One region of the Salaquimonas pukyongi genome, then DNA from elsewhere that is predicted to be linked to it. Evidence: predicted binding sites of a transcription regulator. Region 1 holds the regulator's gene; the other holds the start of a gene.
The links. The regulator LexA, encoded in region 1, represses DNA repair genes until DNA is damaged. The targets are predictions, from matches to a motif close to TGTTCNNNNTGTGTTCNG.

Region 1 (14,423 bases):
GCGCACAGTTAAGCCCGGTATACCCGCCGCCAATGATGAGGATTTTGGCGGCGCGGCTTTGCTTTAATGCCGGCCAGCGTGGCGGTGTGGCGGTGGTCTGCCAGTAGGAACCAACGTCACGGTCATAGGCTTGCGGTTCGTAGAGGCGGCGCATCTGCCGTATGTAACATGAGCGCGCGGCGAGACAAGGCGGCAGGTCATGAAGCCTTGGCGGCGGCTACCAACGGTTCTGCCTTCTTCGTTTCCCGGGAGTTTCTTCTGCCGCCCTGGCGGCTTGCCAGTTCTCCATAATGGGGTGAATAGGCGACAACGCGGTTTCTGCCGGCTTTCTTGGCTTGGTAGAGGGCGGTGTCGGCTTGGGCCAGTGCCCGCGATATGTCGCCCCCGGCAACGTCCGACACGCCCAGGCTTGCCGTTACCCTGCGGTCATCCGGCAGATCATTTCCGGCATGGTTCTCGATGGTGGCGCGCAATCGCTCGGCGAAGCTGATGGCGTCCTGGAGGGAAGTGCCGGGAAGCACCACGGCGAATTCTTCTCCGCCCAACCGTCCGCAAATGCCGGAATGCCCCTGCGTTTCATCAAGGATGCGGGCAAATGCACATATTGTCCGGTCTCCGGTCTCATGCCCCAGCTCGTCATTGATGGACTTGAACCGGTCGATATCGATCATGATGAGAATGGCGGGTTTCCTGCCCAGTTTGGCGGCCATTTCCATAAATCCGCGCCGGTTGAGCAGCCCGGTGAGGTGGTCGATGATCGACGCGCGGCGGTAGCCGTTGGCGAAATCGCTCATGACATGAAAGAAAACGGAGGCGCCCAAACCAAACAACGAAGTAAGGTAACACAGATTGACGATACTCGCATACAGCTCCACTTTTTGCGGATGGGTCAGTTCAGGCAGGGTCGAAACGAAATGGGCACTGGCCGGGCGCGAGAGTGACGCAATGGCCGTTCCGATCAGCATGACCGAAATCATGCGGTGCACCTTGAGGGCATTTGGCTTGTAGAACAATACCACTGCCAGATGCAGCGATGCGCCAGCATGCAACAATGAAAGCGGCAGCAGGCGCATTACGCCGATTTCATCGCCGCCAAAATGCAGTGCGGCGACGGCTATGCACCCCAACGCGATGGAAAACAGGAATCGAAAATCGGGCCTTAGGGAAAATGCGCTTGCAAAACCGTAGGCAATTGCGATGAAACCTGCGATCTGGAAGAGTTCAAGCCCGGCAAGGAACAATGCCTTGTAGGGGGTAAACAGGGAGAGCATGTAGGACAGGCCATTGAGCATGAACGCGCAGGTGGCGATGAGATACCAGGGGATATGCTTTGCGGTCCGGTCAAAAAGATAGGCCGCAATGAACAGCCCGACAAAATTGATGCCGAACAGAAAGCCCACGGCTGTTATGACGCCAGCGATTGAGAGTTCCAAATGTCAGTTCCCATTTTTTGCGGCAGCTGATTTTGATTGAGGTATAACCTGTGCAAGGGGCCTGTTTTTCGTGCGGGCGGCACTCCAACGCGGTTTCGGCGTGAATCATTTTCCGGTTGAGATATGCGCCTGCATTTATCCTATTGCGTGCACCTTAAAGGTAGATGAATGAAAGAACTCAAATCTTTCGATATCCGTTGCGAGCAGCCATGCCAGCTTCCCATACCCTGCTAGTTGAAAGCCTTCCTTCCACGGTGCCCTTTGTCGGGCCGGAAACCGCAGAGCGCAGCCGCGGCATGGCTTTCAAGGCACGCATTGGTGCCAATGAGAATGTTTTCGGTCCATCGCCGAAAGCCCTTAAAGCGATGCGGGCGGCAGCCGGGGAAGCATGGAAATACGGTGATCCGGAAAACCATGACCTGCGCCATGCGATTGCGGACGGGCTTGGCGTTGGGCCTGAAAACATCATGGTGGGCGAGGGGATTGACGGACTGTTGGGCGTGGCGGCCCGGCTGTTCATTGAGCCGGGGGTAAGGGTCGTCACCTCAGACGGTGCCTATCCCACCTTCAATTTTCACGTTGCGGGCTTTGGCGGGCATCTGGTCAGGGTGCCTTTCAGGGACGACCGGGAAGATGCGATGGGCCTTGCCCGCCAGGCAGGCGAACAGGGCGCCAGGATCGTTTATCTGTGCAATCCCGACAACCCGATGGGAACCTGGTGGAATGGCAGCAAAATTGAGGCGATGATTGCCGCCATGCCCCAGGATGCGACCCTGTTTCTTGATGAAGCCTATGTCGAATTTGCCCCCGAAGGCACGGCGCCCGCGCTTGATGTGACCAATCGGGGCGTCATACGCTTTCGCACCTTTTCCAAGGCCTATGGCATGGCGGGCGCCAGGATCGGATATGCGATCGGGGAAGAAAGCGTGATTTCCGCATTCAACAAGGTGCGCAACCATTTTGGGGTCAACCGCATCGCCCAGGCCGGTGCCTTGGCAGCCCTTGGCGACCGGCAATGGCTTGAAGCGGTCAAGAGCCAGGTAGCAGAAGGCCGTGAGCGGATTTATCAAATCGCCCGGGAAAACGGACTGCAGGCACTTCCGTCGGCAACCAATTTCGTGGCGGTTGACTGCGGAAAGGATGCAGCGTTCGCCAAATCGGTGCTCGACGGACTGGTCGAGCGCGGCCTGTTCGTGCGCATGCCGTTTGCCGCACCGGGCAATCGCTGTGTGCGCATCGGGGTAGGCAGGCCGCAGGATATGGATCTGCTGGCAGAAGTGCTGCCGCAGGTGCTGGAAACAGCCGGCGCGTAAACAAAACCCGGATTGCACCAGGCAATCCGGGCTCTGTACCGGGTTTGAAGACCGGTGCATGTAACGCGGCAGCGCTTTGGGCCGCCGCTTCAGAAATTACACCGAATAGTACATGTCGAATTCGACCGGGTGCGGCGTCATTTCATAACGCTCGACCTCTTCCATTTTCAGTTCGATATAGGCATCGATCTGATCCTTGTCGAAGACGCCGCCCTCAAGCAGGAACTTGTGATCCTTGGCAAGGCTTTCCAGCGCTTCGCGCAGGCTGCCACACACCGTCGGGATCTTTTTGAGCTCCTTCGGCGGCAGATCGTAAAGATCCTTGTCCATGGCGTCGCCGGGATGGATCTTGTTCTTGATGCCGTCAAGGCCCGCCATCAGCATGGCGGCAAAGCCGAGATAGGGGTTCTGGGTCGGGTCCGGGAAACGAACCTCCACGCGCTTCGACTTTGGCGAGGAGCCGAAGGGAATGCGACAGGAAGCCGAGCGGTTGCGCGCTGAATAGGCGAGCAGGACCGGGGCCTCATAGCCTGGAACCAGACGCTTGTAGGAGTTGGTGGACGGGTTGGTGAAGGCGTTGATGGCCTTGGCATGCTTGATGACACCGCCGATATAGTACAGGCAGGTTTCCGACAGGCCGGCATATTCATTGCCGGCGAAGGTCGGTTTGCCGTCTTTCCAGATCGACATGTGAACGTGCATGCCCGTGCCGTTGTCGCCATAGACGGGTTTGGGCATGAAGGTTGCCGTCTTGCCATAGGCATGGGCTACCTGATGCACGGCGTATTTGTAGATCTGCATCTTGTCGGCGTTGCGCGTCATCACATCGAACATGATGCCGAGCTCATGCTGGGCTGCGGCCACCTCGTGGTGGTGTTTTTCGACCTTGACGCCCATTTCGGTAAGAACCGACAGCATTTCGGAACGGTAGTCCTGACCGGAGTCGACCGGGGAACGGGAAAGTAACCGCCCTTGGTGCGCGGGCGGTGGCCCATATTGCCGCCTTCATATTCGGTGGCCATGTTGGAAGGCAGTTCGGTGCAGTCGAGCTGGAAGCCGGTATTGTAGGGATCGGCGGAAAACCGCACGTCGTCGAAAACGAAGAATTCGGCTTCCGGGCCGACAAAGACCGTGTCACCGATGCCGGAGGCCTTCAGATAGGCTTCCGCCTTCCTGGCGGTGCCGCGCGGGTCGCGGCCATAAGGTTCGCCGGAAACAGGATCGAGCACGTCGCAGAAAATCGCCAGGGTCGACTGGGCAAAGAACGGATCGACATGGACCGTGTCGAGATCGGGCATCAAGGTCATGTCGGATTCGTTGATTGCCTTCCAGCCGGCAATGGAAGAGCCGTCGAACATGATGCCATCGGCAAACATGTCCTCGTCGACAATGCCGGCATCCATGGTGACGTGCTGCATCTTGCCGCGCGGGTCGGTGAAGCGCACGTCAAGGAATTTCACGTCATCGTCCTTGATGCGTTTTAGAATATCAGCTGCTGTGGTCATGATAGCCTCTCTGTAATAGCGCTGGTTGATTGCTGGGCGGACCGGACGGGATGCCCGGTGCCGGGAATTTGAATTCAGATCGCGTCTTCGCCGGTTTCGCCGGTGCGGATGCGGATGACCTGTTCGACCGGGGAGACGAAAATCTTTCCATCGCCGATGCGGCCGGTCTGGGCGGCGTTGCGGATTGCCTCAACGGCCGGCTCCACCTGGCCATCGCCGACCACCACCTCGATTTTCACCTTGGGCAGGAAATCGACGACATATTCGGCGCCGCGGTAAAGTTCGGTATGGCCTTTCTGGCGGCCGAAGCCTTTTGCTTCGGTGACGGTAATGCCCTGCAGGCCCGCCTCCTGCAGCGCCTCCTTCACCTCGTCGAGCTTGAAAGGCTTGATGATCGCCTCGATTTTTTTCATGTACCTCTCCGTCTGTCGCTTCCTTACCGGCGGCCCGCTGCGGCAGGCATGGCCGGAAATTGCAGAAGTGTGTGGCGTTTTTTCAAGATGCCCCTGCAGGCAGATCCTTCGGCGTTGTCCCTGTGGCTTGCTGCCTGCAACGCGAAACCGGCAGTTTCTGTGTGGCAGATGCGGCAGTCAACATCCCTTAAGCATGTTTTGTGCCAGTTTCCGCCGGCGGCAGAAATTTCAGGCGCCGCAGCCGGGAAATCGTCCATCCGAAGCAAGGCATCAAAAATAATCCTTTTGTTTTCAAGCTATTAGGGAAGGCGCATCCTGGCTGGCGTTGTTTTGCGCTGTGGATATTCAGCTTTGCGGCCTGATCATTTTGCGGCCGTCCCATCCAGCCGCCGCCATGGGTGGCCTGCTCGGGTTGGTCTGCCCAAAATTTAGGCAATTGACTGCCTCCATTCGGGCAGGTCAGCCCAAAAATCAGGCACCCCGTTGTTGAGCGCGCCCCGGGATCGCAAGCGGGAAGATGTGGCGGGCGCGAAAGCAGGGGGCGGGCGGTCCCATCCCGGCAATTGTCTTTGCGGGGGTCCGTGCTTGAAATTTGAAGTGGCGACCCCCTTTGCCGCTATCCCCTGTGGCCGGTTAACCCTGCCCATCAACGTTAATGCCATGCATTTGATGCGAATGCGCCTTCAATTTGCTAAAAAGCCTGCGGACAAGGGAAGGTGGCCTTTAACGAAGCCGGCAAAGCCGGAAGGCAAGGCCCCATGCGTTTGATTGCCGTATTTGCGGTATTGCTGTGTATTGGCGTTCTGGCGGGCGTGTTTCCGCCCGGGCTTGCCGTGTTCGGCGTGCCCTACACGGTCATCGCTGGGCTGGTAGCAGCCTCCGGATTTGTTTACGTCCTCTCGCGCAGTTGACCCCCAGGAAACCGATATTCCCGCCCTCATCAGGCGTTGTGCCCCTGGAAAAAACCTGCAGGCCCGTCAGTATTTGCGCACAAGCCCGGCAAGCTTGCCCTGAATGCGGACACGGTCTGCCGGCAGCACTCGGGTTTCATAGGCCGGATTGCACGCTTCCAGCGCAATCTTTCCGTCCTGCCGCCTGAAGCGCTTGAGCGTTGCTTCCTCTTCATCGACCAGCGCGACCACAATGTCGCCGGCATCGGCTGCCGGCGTTTCCTGGATGATGACGGTATCGCCATCAAGAATGCCCGCTTCCACCATCGAATCGCCCTGAACCTCCAGGGCGAAATGGCTGCCCATGCCGATCATGGAGGGCGGCACGGCAAGGTTGCCGGTCACCTGCTGGATGGCGGAGATGGGAACGCCGGCGGCGATGCGGCCCATGAGGGGAACGTCGTAACCGGATGCGGCTTCCTCCATGCCCCGCTGCGGGGCATTGCTTGAGGGGGCATTGCCCGCCTCATCCTTGCCGGAAGAACGGAACCTTGCGGCAATGCCGCCGCGCTGGCTGCCGAACTGGACTTCCGTGACATTGTCAGTGTTGCTGTGGGCGCCAGTGTTGCTGTGGGCGCCCTGGGCAGCGGCGCCGGACAAGCCGCCATCGATGACGCCGAAGCCTTTTGCGGCGCTCGCTGGGGCGGCGCCTCCTGCCGCGCCTCCAACTGAACCCGGGAAAGCCGTCGGGGCGGTTCTCGCCGGGTCATAGCCGTCCGGCAGCTTGATGACCTCCAGCGCACGGGCCCGGTTGGGCAGGCGGCGGATGAAGCCGCGCTCCTCAAGCGCGGTGATCAGGCGGTGAATGCCCGATTTCGACTTCAGCGACAGCGCATCCTTCATCTCGTCAAAGGAAGGGGGAATGCCTTCTTCCTGCAGGCGGGCGTGGATCAGCATCAGCAATTCGTGCTGTTTGCGGGTGAGCATGGCATGACTCCCGTTGGATATCCGCCCGATAATCGAATCTGGCGGTGGAAAATTGCATATCCATAACATGTTCGGCACCTGTTCTGCAAGTGTTCATGCGTTCCTTGCCGCTTTCCGCGGGATTCGACAGGCCGCGTTAAGCGGGCGGGAAGGGGTATGGCGGTATTGTGACAGCGCCGTTTTGCCGCCAATACAGCCTTAAGCATCGGCAGGGAATCGGATATGCAAGAAAAGGTTGTGGACGGGAAGCCGGATTGCAGCTCGTGGGGAGTTTTCTGGCGGTACCGTCCAAGGGGCGTTGTTGGGGTGTGGGCGCAATGAGGAGAGCTTTCTTGCCGGGAGTGGAAGCAGATGTGGCACAGGTGGGTCAAGCAGGCGCTCGGGTGATGCATGGGCGTGCTCCAATGTGGCCTGTTTCGTTGCCTCTTCGGACGGCGGTTCTCCTTCTTGCCGCACTTTTGCTTTCTGTCTGCGGCGAGAGCTGGAACTGGCACCAGAAGCTGACGGTGACAGTGGAAACGCCGCAGGGCGAGAAGTCCGGTTCGGCCGTTCAGCAGGTGACATGGAAAAACGATACGCTCGTTCCCGGTTCGCCGGGCGGGCGGGCCGTCAACGGTTTGCGTGGTGAGGCGGCTGTCGTTGAGCTTGGGAGCGGCCGCTATTTGTTTGCGTTGATCAATGGTGCTGCGACGCTGGCCCAGCATGTTGTTCTCGATCCGGCCATGGCGAAGGCCCCCTTCGAGGAACGTGGTGCAGCGCTGGAACAGGTCGGGCGCAAGGGCACGGTACCGCGCAAATACATCCCGCAACTGGTGACGTTTTCCAACATCGACAATCCGGCGAGCGTCAAGGCGGTTGATCCCGATGATCTCGCCGCGACTTTCGGCCCCGGCTACCGGCTGAAATCGGTCACGCTGGAAATCACCGACGAACCCGTCACCGATGGCGAGGTGGAGAAGGTGCTGGGGTGGCTGAAGGATGTTTGGCCAAACCAGTTGGATGGTCAACGTTACGAGCGAATTGATGCGGCCAATCGGTCTGCGAATTCATTGTCTACGGGCAATTTCACTTCGGAGAGCTTCAAATGAGTATTTCACCTGATCTTATGTACGCCATCCTTTCCATGGACGTATACAATCGCGGTTATGGCGAGGGGATCGAAGGTCTAGGCGGATTGGGAGCTTCAATCGGCACAGCAACCATTACTCAGCAGTCGGACACTGGGGTGAATGACCCTGAAGTCGCCGCCGGATTCTACGCGGTCGCCTATGAGTGGAACGGCGAGACGGTCATTTCCTATCGGGGAACGGACAACGACACTTTCTCTTCCGATCCGGAGAGTGGGGGCAGTGATGTTCTGAATGGCTGGATTTCGGGCGGCGGGTATCCGACCGGCCAGTCGGAATTGGCGTTCGAGTTCTACGAAGCGGCAACCGGCGCCGATGCCTTTGACGGCATTGCCCAGGATGTCACCCTGACCGGCCATTCCCTCGGCGGCGGGCTGGCTGGCTAAAAGCCAATGCATGCGGATCGGAGCGCATATATCCCCTAAACGTATGCTTGACTCTTTCGAGGGTTGGTATCATGTGTAGGGGATGGAACACATCAAAGCCTTTATCAAGGCGGTGGGCGGCAAGTGGTTTATGCTGCCTAGCGCACTCGCTGGGATCATCACAGTCTACAACTTCGTTTCTCCTTCGATTGGGTGGCCGGAGATGAGTTGGTGGGTTGTGATACCAATTGCGCTCGGCCTGATTATCACCTGGGCGGTTGTCGGACTGATAATCACAGTGGTGAAACAGGAAAGGACAATCAGAGAAAGCTGGGAGTTCTTTGATCGATCGGGTCGGCATCTAATCTCTGTAAAAGATGCAATCGAACTAATCATAGAAAGGCTGTCGGGCCAGTGGTCACCCGACTTGGATATTGATGCAAAGCGGAGCAAAGCTGCTGCAAAATTGCGGGAAATCGGTTTTGAGGGGCAAATCCCAATTTGGGGGTATGAAATTATTGAATTGCCGGATCGTTTTCAGGACTTCCGAAAGCAGATACCGTCAAGGTTTTGGGGGGATAACTACATAAAGCTTGACTATGTTTACATAGCGGACTCATCCGAGGACGCGCCGGTCATTCATACTCATGAAGCAGAAGAAGCCAACCTCAATCGGCAAGAGCAGAGAATCTACGGCGATCTAAGAATAAACCGGAAAGCATTGGAGTTGCTATGTCCACCGGAAGATATCTAAGCCTTGAAGAAGCCCGCAAGAAAGGGCTTCTCAAACAGTTCGCCAAGGAACACGACGCGGAAGGCGATGAGGCGGCATTCAACCGCCTCCTAAACGCTATGGCTTGGGGAAAGAAACCAGAAGCAGGGGGAACATCTGATCGGGACGATCCCGAAGATTGAAACGGAACTCGAACTCGCCAAGGTATTTCGGCAGATGCTTTTCAGATACCCAGACATGCGTTCCGTTGACGCCCCGTTTCAACCAGCCCCAGAAAGCTTCAATGGTGTTGGTATGAACCTCGTTATTCGGTCCAGCCGTCCATTCCTTCTTGGAGTGATTGACCGTGCCGTGACGGTATCCGTATTCGGGAAGGTTCTTGAAGGCGCGAGCTTCGTCTGTGGCAATTCTAGCGCCGCGCTGGACAAGGGAAGTGACCGCATTGGCAACGGTATACTCGCGGCGGTTCGGAATGACACGAGTGACCAGATCGCCACCACGCTCCACAACGCCGAGAACAACCGATTTGTCGTCCTGACCCTGTTTGTCCTTGCCGCCGATAAACGCCTTGTCAGCCTCTACAATGCCCTTCGGGCCGATAGGACCGTCGCCGTCCACTTGGTTCATGTACTTGCGGATTTCATGCGCGATGCGCCACGCCGTCTTGTAGGTCACGCCAAGCTGGCGCTGAATTTCCTTTGCAGCAACACCGTTGCGCGTCGTGGTGAAGATGAACATGGCATAGAACCACTTCTGCAAAGGGGTTCTGGACCGTTCAAACGGGGTGCCAACCATCGGGTGAATGTGATGGCCGCAATTACAGGTGTAGGCAGGCATCTTGGACAGTTTGCGAAACTTGCCGACCTGTCCGCACTTCGTGCAACGCGGTTCGGTGCCGTAGCGTATCTTGAACAGATGCTCCAAGCAGGCATCATCATTCGGGAACAACTCGAAAAACTTCTGAATATTCATCGGTTTAAACATCGCCAATCTCCTGTACTCCATATATAGGGATTAGCGCTACATACGTCAAGGGGATATATGCGGATCGGAGTCGCCAAGAACACCACGAGAACAAATTTTAATTCCGACGTTTTTTCAATTGCTTACACCGATTGACAAAATGAGAACAAAACTGGTACATTGTGGCGAGGCCTGAATTCCTCATGATTCCGGCGCCCCGGTGGCGGTCCTCGCTGATTGAAGGCGGGCGCACTGAAGGCGGGATGAAAGCCTGCAGGGCGTTGCCATTCCGGTTTTGCCTGCCCGGGCGGGTTGCCGCGTGCCTGCGCGCAAGGTGCCTTATGAGCGCCTTATGGGCGTGTTGAAGCAGCGCACCGGGCAAAGCAGCGCACTGGGCAAAGCAGCGCACTGGGCGGCAGGGACACGCGGGAAGAAAGAGGACAGGCGGTGAAAAGTCTATGCGGCAACCGGGAAGGATGATAACCCCATGGCACAGAATTCATTGCGTCTGGTAGAGGACAACACGGTGGACAAGTCGAAAGCGCTGGATGCAGCGCTCAGCCAGATCGAGCGGGCCTTCGGCAAGGGCTCGATCATGAAGCTCGGCAAGAACGAGCAGGTCGTGGAGATCGAAACCGTGCCGACCGGTTCGCTGGGGCTCGATATCGCGCTCGGCGTCGGCGGGCTGCCCAAGGGGCGGGTCATCGAGATTTACGGGCCTGAATCCTCCGGCAAGACGACGATGACGCTGCATGTCATCGCCGAAGCCCAGAAAAAGGGCGGCATTTGCGCCTTTGTCGATGCCGAACATGCGCTCGATCCGGTCTATGCCCGCAAGCTGGGCGTCAATCTGGAAGACCTGCTGATTTCCCAGCCCGATACCGGCGAACAGGCGCTGGAAATTGCCGATACGCTGGTGCGTTCGGGCGCCGTCGACGTGCTGGTGGTCGATTCGGTGGCGGCCCTGACGCCGCGCGCCGAGATCGAGGGCGAAATGGGCGATTCGCTGCCCGGTCTGCAGGCCCGGCTGATGAGCCAGGCGCTGAGAAAGCTGACTGCCTCGATTTCGCGTTCCAACACCATGGTGGTCTTCATCAATCAGATCCGCATGAAAATCGGCGTCATGTTCGGTTCGCCGGAAACGACGACGGGCGGCAATGCGCTGAAGTTCTATTCCTCTGTGCGCCTGGATATCCGCCGCATCGGCGCGGTCAAGGACCGCGATGAGGTGATCGGCAACCAGACCCGTATCAAGGTGGTTAAGAACAAGCTGGCGCCGCCCTTCAAACAGGTCGAATTCGACATCATGTATGGCGAAGGGGTTTCGAAAACCGGCGAACTCATCGATCTCGGCGTCAAGGCGGGGATCGTGGAAAAATCAGGGGCCTGGTTCTCCTACAATTCCGAGCGCCTTGGCCAGGGCCGGGAAAACGCCAAGCAGTTTTTGCGCGACAACCCGGCGGTTGGTGACGAGATCGAACTGGCGCTGCGCCAGAATGCCGGGCTGATCGCCGGCTCGCTGCTGGAGGGCGAACCTTCAAAAGAGGATGACGAGGGACCGGACGAAGCGGTGCCGGCACCCGGCGGTGAAGCTGCCGAGGGCTGAAGCGGCCAAGAGCTGAGGCGGGCATGCGCTGAAGCGGGCAGGGGGTTGAAGTTGTCAGGGAGCTGAAGCCTCATGCCTCCGGCCGAATCAAGGGGCTAACCGTCCGTTTGTTTCGGCCATTTCCTTGTGCGGCATTGCCTTATGCAGGTTTTACCGCGCGGCGGGGTTTCCGCCGCGTTTGTCATTTAACTGGCCGTTCATTCGACTGGCCGTTATGGCGGGGCTTGCCGTTATTGGAGGACTTGCTTGCGGCAGCGGCGAAATTGACCCTGCCTGTGGACAGTTTTTGCGCCCTCGTCTAAAAGCGCCCCACCTGTGCGGAACCACCTGCATGGTTTACAGACATGGCTTGCGGGCATGGCTTGCGGGCATGGCTTGCGGGCACGGCTTACCGGAAGGGCGGCGTTGCGACCGGTTGCGGCGGGAATTTTCTCCTTTGCCGGTCATCATGCGGCCCGGTTGCCGCGGCAAGCCGGGCCTGCAACAGGCCAAGCCATGGTTTCAAACAGGTGCGGTTGGGGCTTTGAGTTAAGCGCAGGGCCTGAAAGCGCAAACAAGATCAGTTGGACCCGGTGAACATTCCATGCGCGGCGTAAACGAAATCCGTTCAAGTTTCCTCGATTTCTTCAAGGACAAGGGGCATGAGGTTGTCGCCTCCAGCCCGCTGGTGCCGCGCAACGACCCAACGCTGATGTTCACCAATTCGGGCATGGTGCAGTTCAAGAACGTCTTTACCGGACTTGAAACACGGCCCTATTCGCGTGCTGCCACGTCCCAGCGCTGCGTGCGCGCCGGCGGCAAGCACAACGATCTCGACAATGTGGGCTATACAGCGCGCCACCACACTTTTTTCGAAATGCTCGGCAATTTCTCCTTTGGCGACTACTTCAAGGAAGAGGCGATCGGCTATGCCTGGGAATTGCTGACAAAAGAGTTCGGGCTCGATCGGGACCGGCTGCTGGTGACGGTTTATCATACAGACGATCAGGCGTTCGACCTTTGGAAGAAGATCGCCGGTCTTGCCGACGACAGGATCATCCGCATCGCCACCCATGACAATTTCTGGGCGATGGGCGATACCGGCCCCTGCGGGCCGTGTTCCGAGATCTTTTATGATCACGGCGATCATATTCCCGGCGGCCCGCCGGGAAGCCCGGATGAAGATGGCGACCGGTTCATCGAGATATGGAACCTGGTTTTCATGCAGTTCGAGCAGGTGACGCCAGATGAGCGCATCGATCTTCCCAAGCCGTCGATCGATACAGGCATGGGGCTGGAGCGCATTGCCGCCGTCATGCAGGGCGTGCACGACAATTACGACATCGACCTGTTCAGAACGCTGATTGCCGCCAGCGAAGAGGCGACCGGCGTTGCAGCAAAGGGCGACAAGATACCGAGCCACCGGGTGATCGCCGATCACCTTCGCGCCGCCGCATTCCTGATTTCCGATGGCGTTCTGCCTTCCAATGAGGGCAGGGGCTATGTGCTGCGCCGCATCATGCGCCGCGCCATGCGCCATGCCAGCCTGCTGGGCGCCAAGGACCCGCTGATGCACCGTCTGGTGCCGGTTCTGGTCAGCGAGATGGGCGGTGCCTATCCCGAATTGACGCGGGCCGAAAAGCTCATCGGCGAGACGCTGGAGCTTGAGGAAACGCGCTTCCGCCGCACGCTCGACCGCGGTCTGCTGCTGCTCGGTGAAGCAACGGAGGGCATGAAGGAGGGGAATGAACTTGACGGGGAAACCGCCTTCAAGCTCTACGACACCTATGGCTTCCCGCTCGATCTGACGCAGGATGCCCTGCGCCGGCGCGGCATTGGCGTTGATACCGATGCCTTCAATGCGGCGATGGAGCGCCAGAAGGCAGAGGCGCGCGCTTCCTGGGCTGGGTCGGGCGAAGCTGCCGATGAGCGCATCTGGTTCGAACTGAAGGAGCAGCACGGCGCCACGGAATTTCTCGGCTATGAAACCGAGCAGGCCGAAGGTGTGGTGCAGGCCATTGTCGCAGACGGCAAGCTGGTCAATCAGGCAAAGGCAGGCGATGAGGTTGCCGTGGTCGTCAACCAGACGCCGTTTTATGGCGAATCGGGCGGCCAGCAGGGCGACAAGGGCGAGATCCGCTTTGAGGGCGGGCGCATTGAAATTCGCGATACCCGCAAACGCGGCGAGGGACTGCATGTCCATTACGGCACGGTCAGCGAAGGCGAGATAACGCCGGGCGCTGCGGTGGAACTGGAAGTCGACCATGCAGCCCGGGCAGGCCTCAGGCGGCATCATTCGGCGACCCATCTGGTGCATGAAGCGCTGCGCAACGTGCTGGGCGAGCATGTGGCGCAGAAAGGATCGCTGGTAGCGCCCAACCGGCTGCGGTTCGACTTTTCCCATCAAAAGGCGATCGAAGCTTGCGAACTGGCGCAGGTGGAGGAAATCGCCAATGAGATCGTGCAGCAGTCGGCCCCGGTTTCGACCCGGCTGATGGCGGTCGATGATGCAATTGAAGCCGGCGCCATGGCGCTGTTCGGCGAAAAATACGGCGATGAGGTGCGGGTCGTTTCCATGGGCACGGCGACCCGCGGGCCAAAGGCCGGCAAAACCTATTCGCTTGAATTGTGCGGCGGTACCCATGTGGCCAATACCGGCCAGATCGGCGTCATCAAGATATTGGGCGAAAGCGCGGTCGGTTCCGGCGTGCGCCGCATCGAGGCACTGACCGGTGCCGAAGCGCTGTCTTATCTGGAAGAACAGGAAGCGCGGGTACAGGAAATTGCCGATCACCTCAAAGTGCCGCCGCAGGATGCGGTGGCGCGGGTTCGGGCGCTGGTGGAAGAACGCAAGCGGCTGGAGCGCGAGCTTGCCGAGGCAAAGAAGAAACTGGCGCTGGGCGGCGGTGGCGGTGCAGCGCCGGCCGAAACCGAGGAGGTTGGGGGCGTCTCCTTCCTCGGCCAGGTGCTGGAGGGGATCGCGCCCAGGGACCTGAAAGGGCTTGTCGACGAAGCCAAGGCGCGGGTCGGCTCCGGCGTCGTTGCCATGGTCAGCCGGGCAGAAGACGGCAAGGCGGCTGTGGTTGTCGGCGTTACCGGCGATCTTGCC
Region 2 (14,423 bases), 1.1 Mb from region 1:
AGTTCGCTGCGGCGGCCCATTTCCACGCCCTGCAGCAGGGAGATGCTGTTCGTCCCCTCGCCAAGCGCCCCGCTGGCCAGCAATTGTGCGGCCAGGATGGCGGTGGCGGAACCAGTAGCCGGATCCTCCGGAATTCCAGCAGTTGGCGAAAACATGCGCGCCTGATAGCCTATTTCATCGTTTCCCGGTGTGTACAGATACGCGCTGTCGACATTGGCAGCAGCGATCATGCGGCTCCAATGCGGCTCCATAACCCCGGCACGGCCCAGCGCATCCAGCGATGCGACGGGAATGTACAGGAAAGCAGGACCACCGGCAAAAACACGGCATTTGTGATCACCGAAACCGATATCCCTTTCGTTGAGGCCAAGCGCGCAAGCCGCAAGCGCTTCAGACGGACTTTCACCCTTGTGCTGCTCGGGAATTACCGGAGCGGTAAACCGGGCCTTTGCCTTGCCGCCCGCTGAAAGCACTTCAACCGGCACCAGCCCTGCAACTTCCTCCAGGGTGATGGTGGTTTCAAAATCTTTCTGCCCGGCAAAGTGCTTGGCCGCCAGGTGGATGGCGCAGCCAATGGTCGGATGCCCGGCAAAGGGGATTTCGTCAGTTGGAAAAAATATGCGGACCTTTGCGGTATGCCCTGGGTCATCGGGAGACTGGACGAACAGGGTCTCTGAGAGATTGAACTCCCTGGCGATGATCTGCATCTGCGCGGTGGTCAAACCGTCAGCATCTTCGACAATGGCCAGCGGATTGCCGCCAAAGGGCTGGGTCGTAAAGACATCCATGGTGTGGAAAGGCAATTGACGGGACATGTGTTCACCAGAGAGGACCGCTGCTCAAATTCAGCCTTGACCCTTGTCCTTGGGCCGGTAAACCCCGTCTTCTCCCTTCTCCAGGGATTCAACCGTCCTGGGTGTTCTGGAGCCGTGGGCCTGTTCCTGATTGCGCAATTCCTCGCCAACAGATGCCATCTGCCGTTTCAGGGCGCGCCAGGCATACCAGATCAGACCTCCCACAAGGCCAACAGCAATCAGTTGCGGCATTCAACCCTCCATGTTTTACAGGCCTCCATGCGTTACAGGCCGTAACGCGCCCACAATGCCCGTTCTTCCGCCGCTTCTGCAAGGCTTGAAGGCAGGGCAGCTGCAATTTCGCTGCCAATTCCCGTCGCCGAAACCCCGACCGAGGGCACTGGGCGGCCCAGAAGATTGCGCTTTGCCTGAATGAGGCGGAGTTTCGTCTTGGCGCCGAAACGTTCCTTCATCACGGCGCTCATATGCCCCAAACCGTCGATCAGGCCCTTTTGGCCGGCTTCCCTGCCTGTCCAGAAGAGGCCCGAAAAAATCTCCTTGTCGTCGGCCAGTTTCGAACCGCGCCGCTCTTTCACCATGGAGATGAAGACCTCGTGCATGTCTTTCTGCAGCGCTTTAATGTGATCGACATCGGCTTTCTTCTCGGGCTGGAACGGATCAAGCGTCACCTTGTTCTTTCCGGCGGTATAAACACGGCGCTCGACACCAAGCTTGCCGATTGCCTCCACAAAGCCAAAGGTGGCGGCGACAACGCCGATGGAACCGACAATGGAGGTTTCGTCTGCGATGATTTCGTCGCCGGCAAGGGCAATCATGTAACCGCCGCTAGCAGCAACGTCTTCAACGAACACTGCCACGGGCTTCTTCTTTTCAGCCGACAACTCACGGATGCGCGAATAGATGAGCCGCGACTGGACGGGGGAACCGCCGGGCGAGTTGATCGAGATCGCCACAAGTGGTGCATCCTTCATTTCGAAGGCACGCTGCAGGGGGCCTGCCACCGCAGCCAGAGAGAGATTTTGCCGAAATGGCGACGAGGATGCCATGATGGCACCCTGCATGCGTACGACCGGGATAACCGTGTCCGTCTTTCTGAGGACAGAGGGCAACAGTTTCGAAATTCTCATTGAACCATCCGCAAACAGCCTGCTGTTGTGTTTGACATGGGGAACACAGCCGCAAAATGCAAGTACTGCTGCCGGCAGGCAGGTGCTTTTGGGATCAATCGAACAAAACCCGGGCTTCCCCGTTCATCAGGGCTTCGGCCAGCTTGGTCGGCTTGCCGTTGTTCTCATGCAGCACGAGGCCCGGCATGATGGTCAACGGCGCGCGCGACCCCTTTGTCATTCGAAGCAGAATGCGCTTTGCACCTTCCTCGATTTTCGAATGGACCGGCACGATGGCGATGGCGCCAAACCGCCCCTGCGCACAGGCGGACACCTCGCCGATCTTCTCCGTCCTGTAGATCATGGTCATCACGCCGCCCGGCTTCAATATGGCGGTCGCGGTACGGATCCAGGCATCGAGGCCGAAAAGCCCCATCACATGCGCTTCAGAGCGCAAGGCGTCGGGAGAGGCACGCTGTGCATCGTGATTATAGGGCGGGTTCATGATTACATAGTCGAAACTGTTTTCGCCAAGCCCGGCTTCCTGCCGCTTGGCACCGCTCAGGGTGACATCGGCCTGCAGCACGCTGGTGCGGTCTGCAAACGCCAGGTTTTTCCGCAGCTTCAGGTTACTGCCGGCAAGCGCTGCCATTCGGGCGTTCTTTTCAACCAGTGTCACTTTCAGGCCCGGATTGGATGCGGCAGCGGCAAGGCCGGCAACACCGGCACCGGCGCCCAGATCGGCGAGTTTGCCGGAAGCGCCCTCCGGCAGGGCAGCAGCAATCAGCAATGCATCGGAACCGCCACGGTGACCGGTTCGGACAGGCTGCTCGACCTGAAACCTGCCGCGGTAAAAATCGTCCACCGACGTTTCAAACTCCGCCAGTTCAGACAACGTCCTTGTTCCTTGTACCGCTACGGCCATCTTCTTTCAGAAAGTCCGCCAAACCAGCATCAACAAGCAGTCTGCGGGCTTTTTCCTTTTCATCATCTGCTACCATCAATCGGCGCGGCAGAATTCCGATCGAACCTTCCAGCACACTCATGTGCTGGTCGAGAACCAGGCATGCAATCCCGGCGTCACGGAACAAGGATTCCATGAGCGAAATCGCTACCAGGTCATTGGTTCTAACCAGTTCGATCATATCTACCCACGCGGCGTCACCGCCTGCTACAACCTGTTACGGATTTGCCGTGCAGGCAAGTAACAGATCGGCGGCAAAGATAACGTTACGGTTATTGCGAGTTGATGCCTATCTGTTGAAATCAAAACCCTGCCGGCTTCCCACCGCCGGACAAGGGCAATCTGTCACGCTTGCGCCCGCCGCGTGATAGGCTAGAAAGCTGTATATCAGTCGGGAGCAACGAATGTCAGGCGTAGTGGTATCTTTGGAAGAGGCAGGCGGACGGCCCAAAAAGGGGCAGCCAGCCAGCATCAAGCCGCTGATGGATCTGGTGGCGCCGGACATGGAGCGCGTCAATCAGCTCATTCTTTCAAAATGCGGCTCCGACGTTGCGCTTATTCCCGAGGTAGCACGGCATCTGATCGACAGCGGCGGCAAGCGGCTCAGGCCCATGCTCACCCTGGCCTCGGCTGTCATGTGCGGCTACACCGGGACGCATCATGTAACGCTGGCGGCGAGTGTGGAGTTCATGCATACCGCAACGCTGCTGCATGACGATGTGGTGGATGAAAGCGACCGGCGGCGGGGGAAACTTGCCGCACGCATGCTGTGGGGCAATCAGGCCAGTGTTCTGGTTGGCGACTTTCTTCTCGGTCAGGCATTCCGCATGATGGTGGAGGCAGGATCGATGCATGCCCTGGACGTTCTGTCCCATGCAGCGACCGTGATTGCCGAAGGCGAGGTCATGCAGCTTGGCACAGCGCAAAATCTCGAAACCACACAAGATGAGTATATGGAAGTGGTGCGGGCAAAAACGGCGGCGCTTTTTGCTGCTGCCGCAGAAGTGGGCCCGATTCTTGCCGGTTCCCCCAAATCGGCAATTTCCGCCTTTCGCTCCTATGGCAACAATCTCGGCCTCGCCTTTCAGCTGATCGACGATGCGCTGGATTATGGCGGCTCGTCACAGGTGCTGGGCAAAAACACCGGCGATGATTTCCGCGAAGGCAAGGTGACCCTGCCAGTGCTGCTTTGCTATCGCAGGGGCAGCGAAAACGAGCGCACCTTCTGGCGCGAAGCCATTGAGCGGGGACAGTCCGACGACTCGCGCCTTGAAGAAGCCATGCGGCTGATGCGCGAGTACAACGCCCTTGAGGACACGCTTGCACGGGCACGGCAGTTTTGCGAACTGGCCCAGGATGCCCTGGCAACGTTTGAGGATAGCGCCCACAAACACGCCCTGACGGAAGTGCTGGAATACAGCCTCATGCGAGCCAGCTAAGATCGGGGCGAAAGGTCAAATTGGTTGCATTAATTCGGACTGAACGCCGTAATTTGATCGCAGTATTCCTTGATCAGGCAGTGCGACATGGCATATGCCGTTTGGTGGCTGCATTGCCACATACAAAACAAGGAACAACGCATGGCAGACAAGGCGGCCCGGGATAACCGGAAAAAGCGCAAAACGACCCAGCCTTCTTCCGGACTGTTTTTGCTTTCCGCGCTTGCCGGCGCGGTATCCTCCATGGCGTTTTTCATGCCATTGCCGGTGATTGCCGACAATTTCCTCGAACAGCTGGAACTTCACAGCGCCACGCTGAAAATTGTTGATGCCAGCGACGAGTTGCCATCGCTGTCGGGAAGTTTCCTGGCTGCCCAGAGCGCCGGTTCGAACGGCGATGAGGAAGAGGCGATCAAAAACTACCGGCGGACGATCGAACTCGACCCGGAAAACCAGAATCTGAAGCAGTCGCTTTTCGTTGCGCTGACCGCCAATGGCGACATTTCCGAAGCAATCAAACTGCTCAACAGCATCCCGGCAGAGAGCCAGACCCAGAATATCAATCACGTTGTGGTGGCCGCAAATGCGCTGAAACAGAAATCCTGGGGCCAGGCACTTTCACGGATCGACCGGATTTCAGGAACCGACCTTGACGGAATGCTGGCCACCATATTCGGCAGTTGGGCACTTTTCGGCGAACGCAAGATTGATGACGCACTGGCGCGGATCGATGCAATCGAAGGGCCGGACTGGGTCTTGATGATCCGCGAATATCATGCCGGGCTCATACTCAGCGCTGCAAAGCGCGATGGTGAAGCGGTTGCGCGGTTTCAAAAGGCAGTCGAATACCGTGCCGTAGCGGCCGCTTTGACCGAGACCTATATCAGGGCAATCGAAGGTCTTTCGCGTGCCCAGGCGCGTGCCGGAAATCCCGGGGATGCGCGCAAGTCGGCTGACGAAGGTCTCCGGCTGTTGGCCAATCATCCGCCACTGGCTGCTCTGCGCGAAAAACTTTCGGCGGACAAAGCCAAGATCGCTCCACTGATCGCCTCACCGCAACAGGGGGCAGCGGAAGTGTTTTTCAATGTCGGCACCGCGATCAGCCGGCAGGGCGGACTGCCGTTTGCCCAGGGCCATCTTCAGCTTGCCCGCTTCCTGGCGCCTGACAGCGATTCGGTTCTTTTCGCGCTCGGCAATGTCTATGAAGATCAGGACCGCCGTCCAAAGGCGAATGCGTTCTATGGCGAGATTGGCCCACAATCGCCCTTCTACCGGCGGGCCCAACTCGAATATGCACTCAATCTGAACCGCATGGAACAAACCTCTCAGGCCGTGGAAATCATGAACGGGCTGGTGGCCGAAGATCCGCTGGACCTTGTTACCGTACTCTCGCTCGGCGGCGTTCATGCCCAGCACGAAGCCTATGACAAGGCCATCGAGGTTTATACGACCACGATAAACCGGCTCGTCAATCCGCAGAGAACCCACTGGCGGCTGTTCTACCGGCGCGGCATTGCCTATGAGCGCACCAAACAGTGGCCAAAGGCCGAAACCGATTTCAAGCAGGCCTTGGTACTCGTTCCCGATCAGCCCGATGTGTTGAACTATCTCGGCTATTCATGGATCGACCAGGGCATCAATCTTGACGAAGGCCTGAAAATGGTGCGCAAGGCTGTGGAGCTGCGCCCCAATTCCGGCTTCATCATCGACAGTCTCGGCTGGGCCTATTACCGGCTTGGCCGGTATGAAGAGGCCGTCGCAGAGCTGCAGAAGGCCTTGGAACTGATGCCGTCTGATCCTGTCATCAACGATCATCTGGGCGATGCCTTCTGGCAGGTTGGCCGCAAGCTTGAAGCCGTGTTCCAGTGGAAACATGCACTGGCCAACGAACCGGCCCCCGAAGACAAGGCGAAGATCGAACGCAAGCTCCAGGTAGGGCTTACGCACTGATTTGCGGCAACCGCCATGTCGTCAGCCATTTCCTGCACCGCACCAGCAAAAATCAACCTCGCCCTGCACGTTACGGGTGAGCGGCAGGATGGCTATCACAGTCTCGAAAGCCTGGTGGTGTTTTGCCGGCCGGCAGATGAACTTGAACTTCAATGGGGCAAGGGCGGCGAAAAACCCGCGCTAAAAACAACCGGGCCTTTCGCTGCCGCGCTTGGTGGTAACGACAATCTGATCCTGAAGGCTGCGGCGCTGCTTCGGCGCCGTTTCCCTGAAGCCTTTGCTGCGGCAGGCGGGCTCTGTTTTGCCCTGGAAAAGAACCTGCCGGTTGCCAGCGGCATTGGCGGCGGCTCTGCCGATGCGGCGGCCACCTTGTTGGTGCTGCGTCATGCGCTCGGTATCCCCGTCAGCGACAGCGCACTGATGACCCTTGGTGCCGAAATCGGCTCCGATGTGCCGATGTGTCTTTCTTCGTCCTCCCTGATCGCCCGCGGCAGAGGCACCGATCTTGAACCTGCCGCCAATCTGCCGGCCCTCGATCTGGTGCTGGTCAATCCCGCCATTGCGGTTTCAACCCCGCAGATCTTCAGAATCCTGAAGAACAAGCAAAACCCGCCATTGGCCGCCCTGCCCGGTCAACTGAGCCAGTTCATGCTGACAAGCTGGCTCAAAGAGCAGCGAAACGACCTGCAGGCGCCAGCCATGGCCGCCGAACCGGTCATCGGCAACGTCTTGCGGGCGCTCGAAACGTCAGGTGCCAGCCTTTCGCGCATGAGCGGTTCCGGCGCGACCTGTTTCGGCATCTTTGCCCATGCAGAGGCCGCACGGAAGGCCGCCGGCACCATTGCGGCAGCAAACCCCGGCTGGTGGGTCACGGCGACGCAGAGCGCCGATTTCGGCATGGACAGGGTCTTTCCGGTCTGATGAATATGGCATTGGAAACCGGAGAGACCACCATGAACCGCATTGATGAAAACCGTCCTTTTGTTCCCGTGGGCATTGCCGTCCTTACCGTGTCCGACACGCGCAGCATGGAAGAAGACCGCTCGGGTGCAACGCTCGTCGAACGGCTCGAAAAGGCCGGTCACACCCTGATCGACAGGGCCATCGTCAAGGACGATATTCCCGCCATCCAGGAAAAGGTGAAAGCCTGGTCCAGGCAGGAGGATGTGGATGTGATCATCACCACCGGCGGCACCGGCTTTACCGGGCGCGATGTGACACCCGATGCGCTCGAGCCGCTGTTTGAAAAGACCATGGACGGCTTTTCGGCCATCTTTCACCGCATCAGCTATGAGAAGATCGGGACCTCCACCATCCAGTCACGGGCGACCGGCGGCGTGATGAATGCCACCTATGTCTTCTGTTTGCCGGGATCGCCCGGTGCCTGCAAGGATGCCTGGGACGGCATTCTTGGCCTGCAGCTCGATTACCGCCACATGCCCTGCAATTTCGTGGAGATCATGCCGCGACTGGATGAGCATCTCAAACGCGGCAAGGGCTGAGTTTTCCTGCCGAACTGCAGGGCTTGGTTCCTCCACCAAACCTTGCGCTTGGCTCACGCTCAACGTGCGGTTTGGCCTGCAATTTCGTGGAGATCATGCCGCGCTCACCGAGCATGTGCATGCGGTTGGCCCAAAAACTTCCTGTGGATAGCCTACGGAATTCAACCAGCCGGCGGAACATCTGTCACATCCATGCATTCTCCAATTGGGCATTCCCCAGATCGGCATTCCCGAGGTCGGCATTTCGTGTGGAGACTGAACTGTTCTCATTTTTGTACTTGCTTTGTTCCCTTTTTGAAGATAGGAATAAGTTCACAGAAACGAATCGACCGGAATACCCGGCAATCATTTCAGGGAGCAGGTCAAATGGCGCAAAACGAAGCGCATGGCAGGGAAACGGCGGACAGGGGCGTCATGGAGCCCAATACCGTTTCGGCAGAGCGGACCGTTTCGGCAGAGCGGACAGTTCTGGCGCATCGCACCTTCATGGACCGTTCCCGCATTGCCCGATCCGGGCACTGGCGGGGCCTCAATACCCATGATGGCAGCGAAAAGCTTGCCGAACTGCGCTCAAGGGGACGCGGCGCGGCGCTCAATCCCTCCGGCCGCTTTGAGCCGATCAGCCGGCATGTTTTTGACGATGGCTGGCAGACGCTGGACGAACTGCCGCCCTTCAAGACCGAAGTCTATGAGGAGAAGGCGAAAAAGATCATCACAAAAAACACGTCACCCGACATCTCCTTTGACCGGTCCATCAACCCTTATCGCGGCTGCGAACATGGCTGCGTCTACTGCTTTGCCCGGCCTGCCCATGCCTATATGGGGCTTTCGGCCGGACTGGATTTTGAATCAAAACTGTTTGCCAAGCAGGACGCAGCGGAACTGCTGGAGCGCGAACTGTCGAAAAAGGGATACAAGCCGAAACTGATTGCCATTGGCACCAATACCGATCCCTATCAGCCGATCGAGAAGGAACGGCGCATCATGCGCTCACTTCTGGAAGTGCTGGAAAGTGCCAACCATCCGGTGGGCATCGTCACCAAATCGGCGCTCGTGACCCGTGACATCGACATTCTGTCGCGGATGGCAAAAAAGGGGCTCGTCAAAGTGGCCTTGTCCATCACGACGCTTGACCGGAGGCTGGCACGCGCCATGGAGCCGAGGGCCTCAACGCCAACGCTCAGGCTCAAGGCGATCAGCGACCTTTCCGAGGCCGGCATTCCGGCTTCGGTGATGGTGGCGCCGGTAATTCCCGCGCTGACCGATCACGAAATGGAACGTATTCTCGATTCGGCCCGTGGCGCGGGCGCCTGCGAAGCCGGGTATATTCTGCTGCGCCTGCCGCAGGAGGTCAGCCCGCTGTTTCGCGACTGGCTGCTCAAGCATTATCCTGACCGTTACCGCCATGTGATGAACCTGCTGAAGTCGATGCGCGGCGGCAAGGACTATGATGCACAATGGGGCAAGCGGATGCGCGGCGGCGGACCCTATGCCCTGCAACTCGGCCGCCGCTTTGAGGTTGCTGCCCGCAAGCTCGGCTTCAATCAGGAGCGCCGGATGCTAAGGACAGATCTGTTTTCAGCGCCCGAGGAAAACGAGGCCCAACTGGCGCTGTTTTGAGCTTGTCGCCCGATGATCCGGTGTCGGATCATTCAGGCTTCCGGTTTCCAGCATTCCCCGGCTGGAAAAACCGGCCCGGCGCTTCCTTGGCGCCACAAGGTTCTGCTGCCGCTGTCCCCTCCGGGTAGCAGAACCAGAAGGGCCGGACTTGAAGAGAATCGGTGTTCGCGCCATGCTGCCGCAAACCCATGGCCGGCACCGATTCCTCTTCCCCTTTTGAGCTTGCACCCGTTTAATGCTGCATCCTGAACGCCCCTCGACCGATCAGACCGCAGGGTTCCGCCACGGGCCCGACTATACTCTGGAAGCAGGTCTTGCAGAAAAGGGATACCAGCTTATTGCCGGTGCCGATGAAGCGGGGCGCGGCCCGCTGGCCGGACCTGTTGTGGCCGCTGCGGTTGTTTTGAACCCGGATGATATTCCATCGGGCCTGAACGACTCAAAGAAGCTGACCGCCAAACGCCGCGAAGAATTATTCGATGAAATTGCCGTGGCCAGCCGGGCAGTATGCTGGCACGCCGCCAACCATGCCACCATCGACCGCATCAACATCCGCCAGGCCAGTCTGCGGGCCATGGCCATGGCGCTCGGCGGTCTTCAAACCGGCTGTGACCATGCCCTGATTGACGGGCGCGACGTGCCGCCCGGACTATCGGTCCCTGCCCTTGCCGTCATAAAGGGTGATGGGCGCAGCCTGTCGATTGCTGCTGCCTCTATCGTTGCCAAGGTGATGCGCGACCGGATGATGTTGCGGGCGGATATCAAATTTCCGGCGTTCGGATTTGCCGGTCACAAGGGATACGGGTCTGCCAGACATCTGGCAGCAATAAGGGAACAAGGCCCCTGCCCGCTGCACCGGCACAGCTTCTCCCCCATGAAGGACGCCTGAACACCACATTGCACAAAAAAGCGGCCCGCAGGCCGCTTTCGAATTAAACCCGTCAAACCATGCCGGATGATCAGTTGAGCCGCGCTTTTACTTCGGCAATCGAATCCTTGATCAGCTTGTCGGCGGTGGCCCCGGAAACCTTGCCCTCGACGATCTTGCCTGCCGCAGCGACGGCAATCTCGACGGCCGAAGCGCGTACATCGGCAACGGCCTGAGCCTGGGCCTGGGCAATTTTCTGCTCGGCCATGGCGGTGCGGCGGGCAACGAAGTCGGCGGTTTTTTCTTCCGCTTCCCTGGCCATCAGTTCCGCATCACGCTCGGCAGCGGCAATGATGTCGCTCGCTTCCTGCTCGGCTTCCTTGCGCTTGCGCTGATAGTCGGCCAGCAGTTCCTGCGCTTCCTCACGCAGGCGGCGGGCTTCCTCCAGATCGTTGCGAATCTTCTCCGCACGCTCATCGAGGTTTTTGGTGAGCATGCCCGGCACCTTCAGATAGGCGACGATGCCGAGAAAAATGATCAGGGCAATTAGGGCCCAAAAGGTTGCGTCCATGGTCAGGCTCCCCTGTTCAAGCTCACTTGCCGGCAGCGGCAGACACCGCCTTGGTGATTTCTGCCTTGCTCACCGTGCCGCCGACCAGCTGGCGCACGATTTCGGCGGCCGTGTCAGCGGCAATTCCATCGACTTCCGCCAGTGCCTTTGTCTTGATCGTGGCAATCTGCTTTTCCGCACCGGCCAGCTTCTCGTTGAGCGAAGCTTCCGCCTTGCTGCGCTGGGCCTCTGCTTCCGTCTTTGCCTTCTCGCGGGCTTCCTGGGCAATGTTGCCGGCGTTCTTGCGCGCTTCTGCCAGTTCCTGCTCATAGGCGGCAAGGGCAGCATCGGAATCCTCCTTGAGGCGCTGGGCCTCGTCGAGGTCGCGGGCGATGCGGTCGCGGCGGGTGCCGAGAATGCCGGAAAGACGCGGGATGATCACCTTGGACATCAGATAGTAGAAGATGCCGAACGTGATGATAAGCCACAGCAACTGGGAAGCGAAGGTGGAGGAGTCGAACGGCGGGAACACGCCGGCGCTTCCTGCATCGTGCGAGGCTTCGGTGGTTGCTGCAAGTGCGGCTGAAACTAGCATTGGCTTTTCCGTTTACATGCCGGTGTCGGCCGGAACCGGTCCGGCCAGGTGACGGTATTGAGAGCCTCCGCCGGCGCAGGAGCGCGCCGCCGGAAGCCAAAACAGTGTCTGCCTAGACTGCGAACAGCAGCAGCAGGGCGATCAGCAGCGCAAAGATGCCGAGTGCCTCGGTCACGGCAAAGCCGAAGATCAGGCGGCCGAACTGGCCGTCGGCTGCCGAGGGGTTGCGCAGGGCGCCCTGAAGGAATTGGCCGAACAGGTTACCCACGCCGATACCGGCAGCACCAGTACCAATGGCTGCAAGGCCCGCTCCGATCAGTTTTGCTGCTTCAGCTTCCATGACTTGTCTCCTTATGAACGGCTGGAAGTTTTCGTTGATTTCACCGGATACCGGTTGACCGGCATCCGTTCCCGGCAGGCCTAGTGCCCTCCCGGGTGAATGGCGTCGTTGATGTACATGCAGGTCAGCATCGCAAACACATAGGCCTGCAGGAATGCGACCAGGAATTCGAGTGCGGTCAGCGCGACGGTCATCAGCATCGGCAGGATGGCGCCGGCAACACCGGCAACGCCCAGCGCACTGAGGCTGACAACAAAGCCGGCAAACACTTTCAAAGTGATATGGCCTGCCAGCATGTTGGCGAAAAGGCGAACCGAATGGCTGATCGGGCGGGTCAGAAACGAGATGACCTCAATGGCCACCACCAGCGGCAGCAGCCAGCCCGGCACCCCGGAAGGCACAAACAGCTTGAAAAAGCCAAGCCCGTGGCGCGAAATGCCGGAAATCAGCACGGTTGCGAACACCAGCAGCGCCAGCGCGGCCGTCACGATGATGTGGCTTGTTATGGTGAAGAAGTAGGGGAACATGCCCAGCAGATTGGCGACCAGAATGAACAAAAACAGCGAGAAGACAAACGGGAAGAACCGCATGCCTTCCGAACCCGCCGCATCGCGCAGCATGTTGGAAGAAAACTCATAGGCAATTTCGGCAACCGACTGCGCCCGCGTCGGGATCAGGCCGCGCCCGCTGGTAGCCCAGATCATGAAGCCCGCAGTCGCGGCAACGGTGGCAACCATGAACAGGGAAGAATTGGTAAAGGAGAAGTCCACGCCGCCGATTTCAAGCGGGATCAGCTTGTTCAGGTGGAACTGGTGAATTGGATCGTTCGCCACGCCTTATTCCTTTTTTTCATCCGGGTGCACACCCGGTGAATTCCCGTTCGTGTTCTCTTCTTTCGGCGCCCAGACCGAGCTGTACGGATCCGAAAGCTCACCAGAGGACCGCAGCACGTTTACAACACCGGCAGCAAACCCGATCAGGAGGAAGACAATCATCCCCCAGGGCGTGGTCCCAACGAAGGTATCAAGCAGATATCCGATCCCCGCTCCCACCAATATCGCCGAGATAAACTCGCTCGATAGTCTGAGGGCGATGGCGAATCCCGACTTTGTATCGCCGGGGCCCGATCCCTTGTCAGCCTTATTCTCCCGCGGACGCCGCTCATCGAGGCGGTCTTCGAGCGATTCAAGGCGCTGCTCCAGCCCAGTGCCTGGCCTGCCCTTCGGCCTGCTGTGTTTTCCGCTTTTTGCCATGCCTTCCCGCCAATCACGAACCGCCGCAGCCCAGCAAAACCCTTGCTGGCACCGAATTTACCTGCATTGCGGCAACCGGTTCAGTATACGCGGAAAGGCGGAAAACCACGGTGTTTCCAGCCCTGCCGAAGTCGCGCGCAACATAGATTTGACCCTCAACAGAGTCAAGCGAAGGGATGAGCGATTAACATATTGATTTTATTTGAAATTACACCCAGCCACAGCGATGCGACAATGCGCCGGAGGGTGATTTGGTGAATCTGCCGGTCACCGCCGGCCCACAGGTGTGATTTGCCCTGCTTTGGCGCTTTCCAATCGTCAGGACCAGCCGCCGCCAAAGGTGCGGTAGAAGATATGCAGGCCGATGCGCCCGACCTTTTTCATCTGTCGCGCCCATTTGGGCTGCACATAGGTGGCGTGATAGTGGGTCGAGGAACCAACCTCTTTCAGCCAGATGCGGCCTTCGGTGGTTTCGCGCGCCACATATTTGGCGATGCTCCAGCGCTGGGTGTCACGCACCCGGTCCTTGATGCGGTCACAGGCGAAGGAAAACTGGCAGCGGTTGCGCCAGTGCTTGTTCTGGTAGACGACGCCACAGATGGTATTGGGGTAGGTCGGGTTGCGCACCCGGTTGAGGATAACCTGCGCAACGGCAGCCTGACCCTTTACCGGTTCGCCGCGGGCCTCAAAATAAATACCGGCGGTAAGACAGCGCTGTTCCCGGTCCGAATAGGAAGATTTGGGCAGCGGATTGGCAGCCCATGCATGATCGCCCTTGTCGAGTTTCGGCACGATATTGATCGGCGAGGTATCATCCAGCACTTCGGCGAAAGGAGAGCGCTCGAATTTCGGCTCCGGCGAATAGGCCAGCAGATTTGGGGCGGATTCGGTAACAAGGCTCGCCACCATCACCGGCAGATCGGGTTTCGGCAGCAATAGATCGCTGTTTTTCGGGCGCTTCGGATGAAAGGCGGATGCTACCTGCAGTGCCTCATCGAAGGGTTTGGCCTTGACGAAGGCGAGCTCGACCTTCTTGCCGACGTTGAGCGGGCCCAGCAGGGAGTGGCGTTCATATACCCGCCCGGCATTGAAGCTCTCCGGCGGCCGAACGAAAGTGGTTGAAACGACGCGGTCGCCTTTCAGGGTTCGGTTGACCGTCTGCGGTCTGCTTTCAATGCGGACTTTCGTGGTGATTTTGGCAGGCGCGCGTTCCGGTATGGCGGCAGCAGCCTTGCCGATGGATCCTGTGGTAAGCATGGAAACACCGGGAGCAGCCGATACGCTGGCCAGCCAGCGTTTATCCTGTGCGGGCGTGTTGCCGGCTCCAAGGAAGCTTGCCACATCCTGATAAGCAACCAGGGAGGGATAGGTCAGAAAAAGGGCTGTTCCCACACAGACGGGGAACAGGCTGTCCTTTATCC

Region 2: BVL55_RS03365 (PA0069 family radical SAM protein) is a predicted target of LexA. The motif match lies at 8,050-8,067, and genes of this name have one in related genera.

The regions. Positions count from the first base shown of each region.
Region 1 covers NZ_CP019044.1:1,823,971-1,838,393, reverse strand. The annotation lists gene BVL55_RS08975 (NAD(P)/FAD-dependent oxidoreductase) at 1-154, opposite strand, end outside; gene BVL55_RS08970 (GGDEF domain-containing protein) at 198-1,433, opposite strand; gene BVL55_RS08965 (pyridoxal phosphate-dependent aminotransferase) at 1,643-2,746, shown strand; partial or broken gene glnA (type I glutamate--ammonia ligase) at 2,843-4,149, opposite strand; gene BVL55_RS08955 (P-II family nitrogen regulator) at 4,326-4,664, opposite strand; gene BVL55_RS16510 (hypothetical protein) at 4,852-5,100, opposite strand; gene BVL55_RS16505 (hypothetical protein) at 5,423-5,575, shown strand; gene lexA (transcriptional repressor LexA) at 5,642-6,541, opposite strand; gene BVL55_RS08940 (hypothetical protein) at 6,961-7,629, shown strand; gene BVL55_RS08935 (alpha/beta hydrolase family protein) at 7,626-8,054, shown strand; gene BVL55_RS08930 (hypothetical protein) at 8,137-8,787, shown strand; gene BVL55_RS08925 (IS1595 family transposase) at 8,884-9,750, opposite strand; gene recA (recombinase RecA) at 10,217-11,335, shown strand; gene alaS (alanine--tRNA ligase) at 11,919-14,423, shown strand, end outside.
Region 2 covers NZ_CP019044.1:683,943-698,365, reverse strand. The annotation lists gene BVL55_RS03410 (PhzF family phenazine biosynthesis protein) at 1-815, opposite strand, end outside; gene BVL55_RS03405 (hypothetical protein) at 846-1,046, opposite strand; gene BVL55_RS03400 (S49 family peptidase) at 1,079-1,942, opposite strand; gene BVL55_RS03395 (tRNA1(Val) (adenine(37)-N6)-methyltransferase) at 2,037-2,816, opposite strand; gene BVL55_RS03390 (putative signal transducing protein) at 2,809-3,066, opposite strand; gene BVL55_RS03385 (polyprenyl synthetase family protein) at 3,290-4,324, shown strand; gene BVL55_RS03380 (tetratricopeptide repeat protein) at 4,466-6,274, shown strand; gene BVL55_RS03375 (4-(cytidine 5'-diphospho)-2-C-methyl-D-erythritol kinase) at 6,290-7,195, shown strand; gene moaB (molybdenum cofactor biosynthesis protein B) at 7,228-7,776, shown strand; gene BVL55_RS03365 (PA0069 family radical SAM protein) at 8,143-9,396, shown strand; gene rnhB (ribonuclease HII) at 9,632-10,285, shown strand; gene BVL55_RS03355 (F0F1 ATP synthase subunit B) at 10,356-10,835, opposite strand; gene BVL55_RS03350 (F0F1 ATP synthase subunit B) at 10,858-11,409, opposite strand; gene BVL55_RS03345 (F0F1 ATP synthase subunit C) at 11,522-11,749, opposite strand; gene BVL55_RS03340 (F0F1 ATP synthase subunit A) at 11,830-12,582, opposite strand; gene BVL55_RS03335 (AtpZ/AtpI family protein) at 12,586-13,002, opposite strand; gene BVL55_RS03330 (cell wall hydrolase) at 13,321-14,423, opposite strand, start outside.